Regions from separate parts of the Pseudomonas siliginis genome, predicted to be linked through region 1. Evidence: riboswitches for the same ligand, from Rfam matches in the RefSeq annotation. Region 1 holds a riboswitch; each other region holds the start of a gene.

Region 1 (2,259 bases):
TAGGCGTAGGGGAAATACCAGGCCACGGCGCAGGTGTGTTCCTTTTGCAGGTCGTCGACCATGTCCTGCAATTCTTCGGGGCTGGCGCTGTGCTGAGGTTTTTGCGGAGCAACAAAGAGGCAGCCGAGCTTGAGATCGCTGGCGTAGCTGATGCGCTTGGCATCAACGGTGATGTCGAGCAGGGCCTGGGTCAGGTTGAGGTTGTTGACCCGTGGCCAGCGTTGCGTGGCCTGAATGAACGCGCGGTCTTCGGCGCCGGCAATCAGCAGGTCGGCGCGAGCATTGCGTTCGCCTTCTTCGTTCTGTTTGCGCGTGGCCGTGTCGTTCAGCGTGACCATTTCAGCCATCCACGCCGCTGCCGCGAGCAGGCCGAGATTGGCTTTCTCGTCGTGCCAGTACGGCGTGTCGTTGTCGCCGCGTACAGTGTTGTAGCGATCGATACAGTCAAACCAGCGTTCCAGCACCGGGCGCAGAAATTCCAGGCGCGGGTTGCTGATGATCATGCCTTGCATCGTCGTCATCCTTATTGTTGTAGTGGGCTTTCGAAAAAAGCATGGCTCTTTGATATCACTTGTCGCAGTCTGGCACAAGATTGCCGCTGCACAATGGATCAGCGGCAGTTATTCGCGCGCAAAGCGCCTCTTCAATTGACGCTCCACCCCCAACCCTCTAACCTTCGCCGCTTGTTTCAGGTGCTCTGTGGCCCCGCGTCGACAGAGTGAAACAGGGAAGCCGGTGAGGGTGGTCTTCAAGCGAAGCCACGACGATCCCGGCGCTGCCCCCGCAACGGTAAATGAGTGAAAACTGCGCCTTGAGCCACTGCCTCGAAAGAAGCGGGAAGGCGCGCAGTCCGGCGAAACGCCGCTCATGAGCCCGGAGACCGGCCTGATCCATCTCAGCGGCATCACGGTGGGCGATGCCAGGCTTTTTGCCGTCTATTCTTGTGCCTGCCCGCCGTTATCCAGCCTCAACGGAGAGCTCCCCCCATGACTGATTCCCCCGAGCGTGACGAACGCCATCTGGCGCGCATGCAGCGCAAGAAGGCCGTGATCGACGAACGCATCGCCAGCTCGCCCGACGAATGTGGCCTGGTGCTGGTGCTGACCGGCAATGGCAAAGGCAAGAGCAGCTCGGCGTTCGGCATGCTCGCCCGCGCGATGGGCCACGGCATGCAGTGCGGCGTGGTGCAGTTCATCAAGGGCCGCAACAGCACTGGCGAGGAATTGTTTTTCCGCCGCTTCCCCGAGCAGGTGCGTTTCCACGTCATGGGCGAAGGCTTCACCTGGGAAACCCAGGATCGTCAGCGCGACATCGCCGCTGCGACCGCCGCTTGGGAAGTCTCGCGCGAATTGTTGCGCGACCCTTCGATCGGTCTGGTGGTGCTCGATGAATTGAACATCGCCCTCAAGCACGGCTACCTCGATCTCGATCAGGTGCTCAGCGATCTGCAAGCGCGCCCGCCGATGCAGCACGTGGTGGTCACCGGGCGCGGCGCCAAGCCGGAAATGATCGAGATGGGCGACACGGTCACCGAGATGGGCATGCTCAAGCACGCCTTTCAGGCCGGGATCAAAGCGCAGAAAGGCGTCGAACTTTGAAGCAACCACGTCACTGCCCGGCGGTGTTGATCGCCGCGCCGGCCTCCGGTCAGGGCAAGACCACCGTCACCGCCGCACTCGCCCGTTTGCATCGCAACCAAGGGCGCAAGGTGCGCGTGTTCAAATGCGGTCCGGACTTTCTCGACCCGATGATCCTCGAGCGCGCGAGCGGTGCGCCGGTGTATCAACTGGACATGTGGATGGTCGGCGAGCAGGAAAGTCGCCGGCTGTTGTGGGAAGCCGCCGCCGAGGCTGACCTGATTCTGATCGAGGGCGTGATGGGCCTTTTCGACGGCACGCCATCCAGCGCTGATCTGGCGCGCCACTTCGGTGTGCCGGTGCTCGGCGTGATCGATGGCACCGCCATGGCGCAGACCTTTGGCGCCTTGGCGCTGGGCCTGGCCAAGTATCAGCCGGACTTGCCGTTCGCTGGCGTGCTGGCCAACCGCGTCGGCACCTTGCGCCATGCGCAATTACTCGAAGGCAGCCTCACCGAAGGTCTGCGCTGGTACGGTGCGCTGTCCCGCGAAACCGGTATCGAATTGCCGAGCCGCCACCTCGGCCTGGTTCAGGCCAGCGAATTGAATGATCTGGATCTGCGCCTCGACGCGGCCGCCGATGCGCTGGCCAGCAGTTGCGAGGTCGCGCTGCCACCGGCCGT
Region 2 (2,259 bases), 860 kb from region 1:
TCCGAGGTCGGCAATGTTGTCGTCCGAGACGAATCCGCCGGGCTGGGTCCTGAGCAGGTGCATGGCTTAAACGCTGAGCGCAGCGCGCAATTGCGCTTCGAGTTGTGCCGCATCAAGCTCCTGACCGATCAGCACCAGACGCGTCACCCGCGCTTCGTCGGCACCCCACTGGCGGTCGAAATGCTTGTCGAAACGCGTGCCCACGCCCTGGATCAACAGGCGCATCGGCTTGTTCGGAATCGCCGCGAAGCCTTTGACCCGCAGGATGCCGTGCTGCACCACCAGTTGCGTGAGCGCGTCGAGCAGCAGGCTTTCGTCGGCTTGCGGCAATTCGATGGAGATCGAATCGAAGGCGTCGTGATCGTGGTCGTCGTCATCACCGTCATGGTGGTGATCGTGGTGGCTGTGGCGGCTGTCGATATGCTCTTCAGAGCCGGCACCGAGACCGATCAGCACGTCGAGCGGCAGGCGGCCATTGCTGGCTTCGACGATTTTTACCGCTGGCGGCAGCTCTTCGGCTACTTCAGCGCGTACGCGAGCCAGGTCTTGCGGGCTGGTCTGGTCGGCTTTGTTGAGGATCACCAGGTCAGCGCTGGCCAGTTGATCGGCGAACAGTTCATGCAGCGGCGACTCGTGATCAAGGTTCGGATCGAGTTTGCGCTGGGCATCGACCTGATCCGGGAACGCAGCGAATGTGCCTGCGGCGACCGCCGGGCTATCGACCACGGTGATGACTGCGTCGACGGTGCAGGCACTGCGAATTTCCGGCCACTGGAAGGCTTGCACCAGCGGTTTTGGCAGGGCTAGGCCCGAGGTTTCAATAAGGATGTGGTCGAGATCGCCGCGACGGGCAACCAGCTCGCGCATCACCGGGAAGAATTCTTCCTGCACGGTGCAGCACAGGCAGCCGTTGGCCAGCTCATAAACGCGGCCGCTGGCCTCTTCTTCGGTGCAGCCGATGGTGCATTGCTTGAGGATTTCACCGTCGATGCCCAGCTCGCCAAACTCGTTGACGATCACCGCGATGCGCCGGCCCTGAGCGTTATCGAGCATGTGCCGCAGCAGCGTGGTTTTGCCCGAACCGAGGAAACCGGTGACGATGGTGACGGGGAGTTTGGCCAGTGTTTTCATCGGTATGCCCTTTGGCAAGCGGCGGGCATACGGGACGAGAACCGGCAGCGCGCGTGCACGCCGGAAGCATTCGCCACCGGATCACCCCGCCCGGTTGTAGTGAGAATCTGTGACGAGGCAGGTCTCCTGGCTGACGGCGTTCAGGCGTTGGGCCTGGCGTCCATTGCGCCTTCCCGCTGGCTCATCGGTTGAGCTGGCAGTGGCGTGGCAACGAACATCACCGTTCACAGTTGCGGGGGCAGCCGCGGCTTTGACCGCGTTCCCTTCTTAGCTTCGGCGAGTGCCGAAGAACCTCGAAAGCGCAAGGCTACGCATGGGTCCGTCGTGGGTCAATGGTCGGTGAGTCTGAAACTGGGGGTATATCCGTTGCTGCGGTAACGGCTTCTTATGGTTTCGCTCTTACAGCGAGTCCCTTTTTCAAACGCCAAAAAGGAACCAAAAGGCTTTGCCCCGGCGTACGGCCCGCTCGCTGGGGCTCGGGGTACCTTCGTTACGGGACCGATCCGGGCGCAGCGGCTACGGTTTGCTTCGCTGCACCTCCTTCCGCTGTGTACGACTGCGTCGTACGGTCGCTGCGCTCCCACCCCCGGATCGATCCCGTAACGAAGCCTGCCGAAGGGGCAAAAGATCAAAAGCCAGAGCAAAAGCAAAGGCAAAGGCAAAAGCAAAAGATCGCAGCCTTCGGCAGCTCCTACAGTTGGATCGCGCACCAGCTCAAGAACAGGTCGGCTGTCAGGCCGCCTTCGCGAGCAGGCTCGCTCCCACAAAAGCAAAAGTAAAGCAGCGCAGCCGCCCCACTCAACAATGAGCGTTAGCTCGAGTGCTCTTGATCTTGATCCACCGGCGACGTCGGAAGGCTGAGTGGAGGGATTGATCCGGGCGTGGGAGCGCAGCGACCGTACGACGCAGTCGTACACAGCGAGTGTAGGTGCAGCGAAGCAAACCGGAGCCGCTGCGCCCGGATCAGTCCCGGAGCGAAGGAACCCGAGCCTGCGAGGGCCGAACGTAGGAGCAAGCCTTTTTGGGTACTTTTTCGGCGTTTGGAAAAAGTGCCTCGCCGTAAGGGCGAAACCGTAATCAGCAACACCCGCAGCAACGGATATACACACAAAAACATCAGAAAAATGC
Region 3 (2,259 bases), 1.6 Mb from region 1:
TCTTGATCAGGTGCTGCGCTTCAGGAGTCGCCTCGCCCACCACATACATGCGACTGGTATCGCCGAACCAGCCGTCCTTGATCACCGCGATGTCGAGGTTGACGATGTCGCCGTCTTTCAATGGCGTACCCGATGGAATCCCGTGGCACACCACATCGTTGACCGACGCGCAGACGGTTTTCGGAAAGCCGTGATAACCGACATTGGCTGGCACCGCCTTCTGCACATTGACGATGTAATCGTTGCACAGTCGATCCAGCTCATCGGTGGTCACGCCAGCCTTCACATGCGGCACCAGCATTGCCAGCACTTCAGCGGCGAGTTTGCCGGCGGCGCGGGATTTTTCGATGTCGGCCGGGGTGTTGATCTTGATCTGGTTTCTCATGCGCTGACGGCTTCCTGAGTCAGTTGTTGCAGATCCAGCCCACCATTCTGTTCGGCGCGGATCAGCAGGCGGCAAATGGCGCTGTGGTCGAGATTGGGATGCAGCTCGGCGAGCATGCCGATGCGCATCCAGTGCTCAGCCTGCGCGTTGATCGAGCGGCTGAGGGCGTTGCTGGAGATGCGCAGATTCTCGTGCATGTCCTCTGAAATCTTTACGATGCCCATGTCTATATCCGATACGAAATGTATATGGATCGTATACTAGCCAAGCTTACCCTCGGATTGCAAACGCTCCGCCACGCAAACACGCACCCGTGCAGGAGCTGCCGAAGCAGATTCGGCTCCCCATCAGCGGCCTGATCGACTACCATGCCCGCGCCGGTTTCCACACGGAATTAATAGGGAATCCGAGGTGCTCCACGCATCAATCGGAACTGCCCCCGCAACTGTAGGTGCCGAGCCTGCTCCTCGACTGCCACTGGGTGAACCCCGGGAAGGCCGGAGCGTGGCGATGACGCATCAGTCAGGAGACCTGCCGGCACAGTGACTGACCAACCGGCGGGGTGTCCGGGAAGGACATCGTGCCGTGCGCATTTTCCCCGTGCCGGCCTTGCGCAGTTTCCACGACCGCGCCCGAGGTGTGTTTCCAAACCGTACCCGCCCGCTCCCGTACGGTTCCCTTGGAGACTGCCCCATGCTGCTGCCCCGCGTTGCCACCCTGCTCACCGCTCTGAGCCTTTGCGCCCTGGCGCAAGCGGCGCCGACTGCGTATCCGCTGACCGTCGAAAACTGTGGCAGCAGCCTGACCTTTCAACACGCACCTGCGCGCACGGTGACCATCGGCCAGGCCGGCACGGAAATGCTCTATGCCTTGGGTCTGGGCGACAAAGTCGTCGGCACCTCACTGTGGTTCAACGACGTGCTGGGCACATACAAAGCGCAGAACGACACGATCGAGCGCCTCGCCGATAACGAGCCGAGTTTCGAAGCGGTGATCGCCAAACGCCCGGAGCTGGTTGCCGTCGAGCTGGAATGGATGGTCGGCCCGCAAGGCGCGGTCGGCACCCGCGAGCAGTTTCATGAACTGAAGATTCCGACCTATCTGCTGCCCTCCGATTGCGAAGCCAAGGACAACCTCGTCGGTTCGGACGGGACGCGGCTGGCACCGTTTCGCATCGACAGCATCTACAAAAGCGTGAGCCAACTGGCGGCGATTTTCGACGTGCAGGCGCGTGGCGAACAGCTCAATGAGCAGCTCAAAGCCAGCCTCGCGCAGTCGATCGCCACCGCGAAAAACCAGCAGCGCAAAGACGTCAGCGCCCTGGTATGGTTCTCCAGCGCCGAGATGGACATCGAGCCGTTCGTGGCCGGGCACAAAGGCGTTCCCGATTTCATGCTCAGCACCCTCGGCGTGCGCAACGTCGTCGAGTCCGATGAAGAATGGCCAACCGTCGGCTGGGAAACCATCGCCAAGGCCAACCCGACGTTTCTGGTGATTGCGCGCATGGATCGTCGACGTTTCCCGGCGGACGACTATCAGAAGAAACTCGCCTTCCTGCGCAGTGATCCGGTGACGCGCAACATGGACGCGGTCAAGCACAACCGCATCATCATCCTTGACGCCATGGCCATGCAGGCCAGCCTGCGCACCTTCGACGGCCTCGAACAACTGGCCAGCGCCATCAACGGCTACGACCTGTCGCAATGAGCAGACGCCTGATCCGTTTGCTGCTGGTGCTGTTGACGCTGTCGGTCGCGCTGATCGGCGGCGTGGCCATTGGTGAGACTTCGATCGAGCCGAGCGTGGTGTTGCAGGTGCTGGCCAACAAGCTGTGGGGCGCCGGTTATGTGCTCGACCCGATCGACGAAGGCATT

What was found. Region 1 has a riboswitch for cobalamin ahead of cobO (cob(I)yrinic acid a,c-diamide adenosyltransferase). Riboswitches for the same ligand answer to the same signal wherever they lie in the genome.
Region 2: linked by a shared signal. The riboswitch ahead of cobW (cobalamin biosynthesis protein CobW) and the one ahead of cobO (cob(I)yrinic acid a,c-diamide adenosyltransferase) in region 1 are both predicted to bind cobalamin.
Region 3: linked by a shared signal. The riboswitch ahead of NF676_RS15545 (ABC transporter substrate-binding protein) and the one ahead of cobO (cob(I)yrinic acid a,c-diamide adenosyltransferase) in region 1 are both predicted to bind cobalamin.

Annotation. Positions count from the first base shown of each region.
Region 1 is NZ_CP099598.1:1,806,765-1,809,023, forward strand. It holds gene NF676_RS08565 (hypothetical protein) at 1-512, opposite strand, end outside; cobalamin riboswitch at 674-903, shown strand; gene cobO (cob(I)yrinic acid a,c-diamide adenosyltransferase) at 987-1,598, shown strand; gene NF676_RS08575 (cobyrinic acid a,c-diamide synthase CobB) at 1,595-2,259, shown strand, end outside.
Region 2 is NZ_CP099598.1:2,662,329-2,664,587, reverse strand. It holds gene cobN (cobaltochelatase subunit CobN) at 1-63, opposite strand, end outside; gene cobW (cobalamin biosynthesis protein CobW) at 67-1,131, opposite strand; cobalamin riboswitch at 1,231-1,442, opposite strand.
Region 3 is NZ_CP099598.1:3,385,268-3,387,526, forward strand. It holds gene map (type I methionyl aminopeptidase) at 1-385, opposite strand, end outside; gene NF676_RS15540 (ParD-like family protein) at 382-609, opposite strand; cobalamin riboswitch at 747-938, shown strand; gene NF676_RS15545 (ABC transporter substrate-binding protein) at 1,079-2,092, shown strand; gene NF676_RS15550 (FecCD family ABC transporter permease) at 2,089-2,259, shown strand, end outside.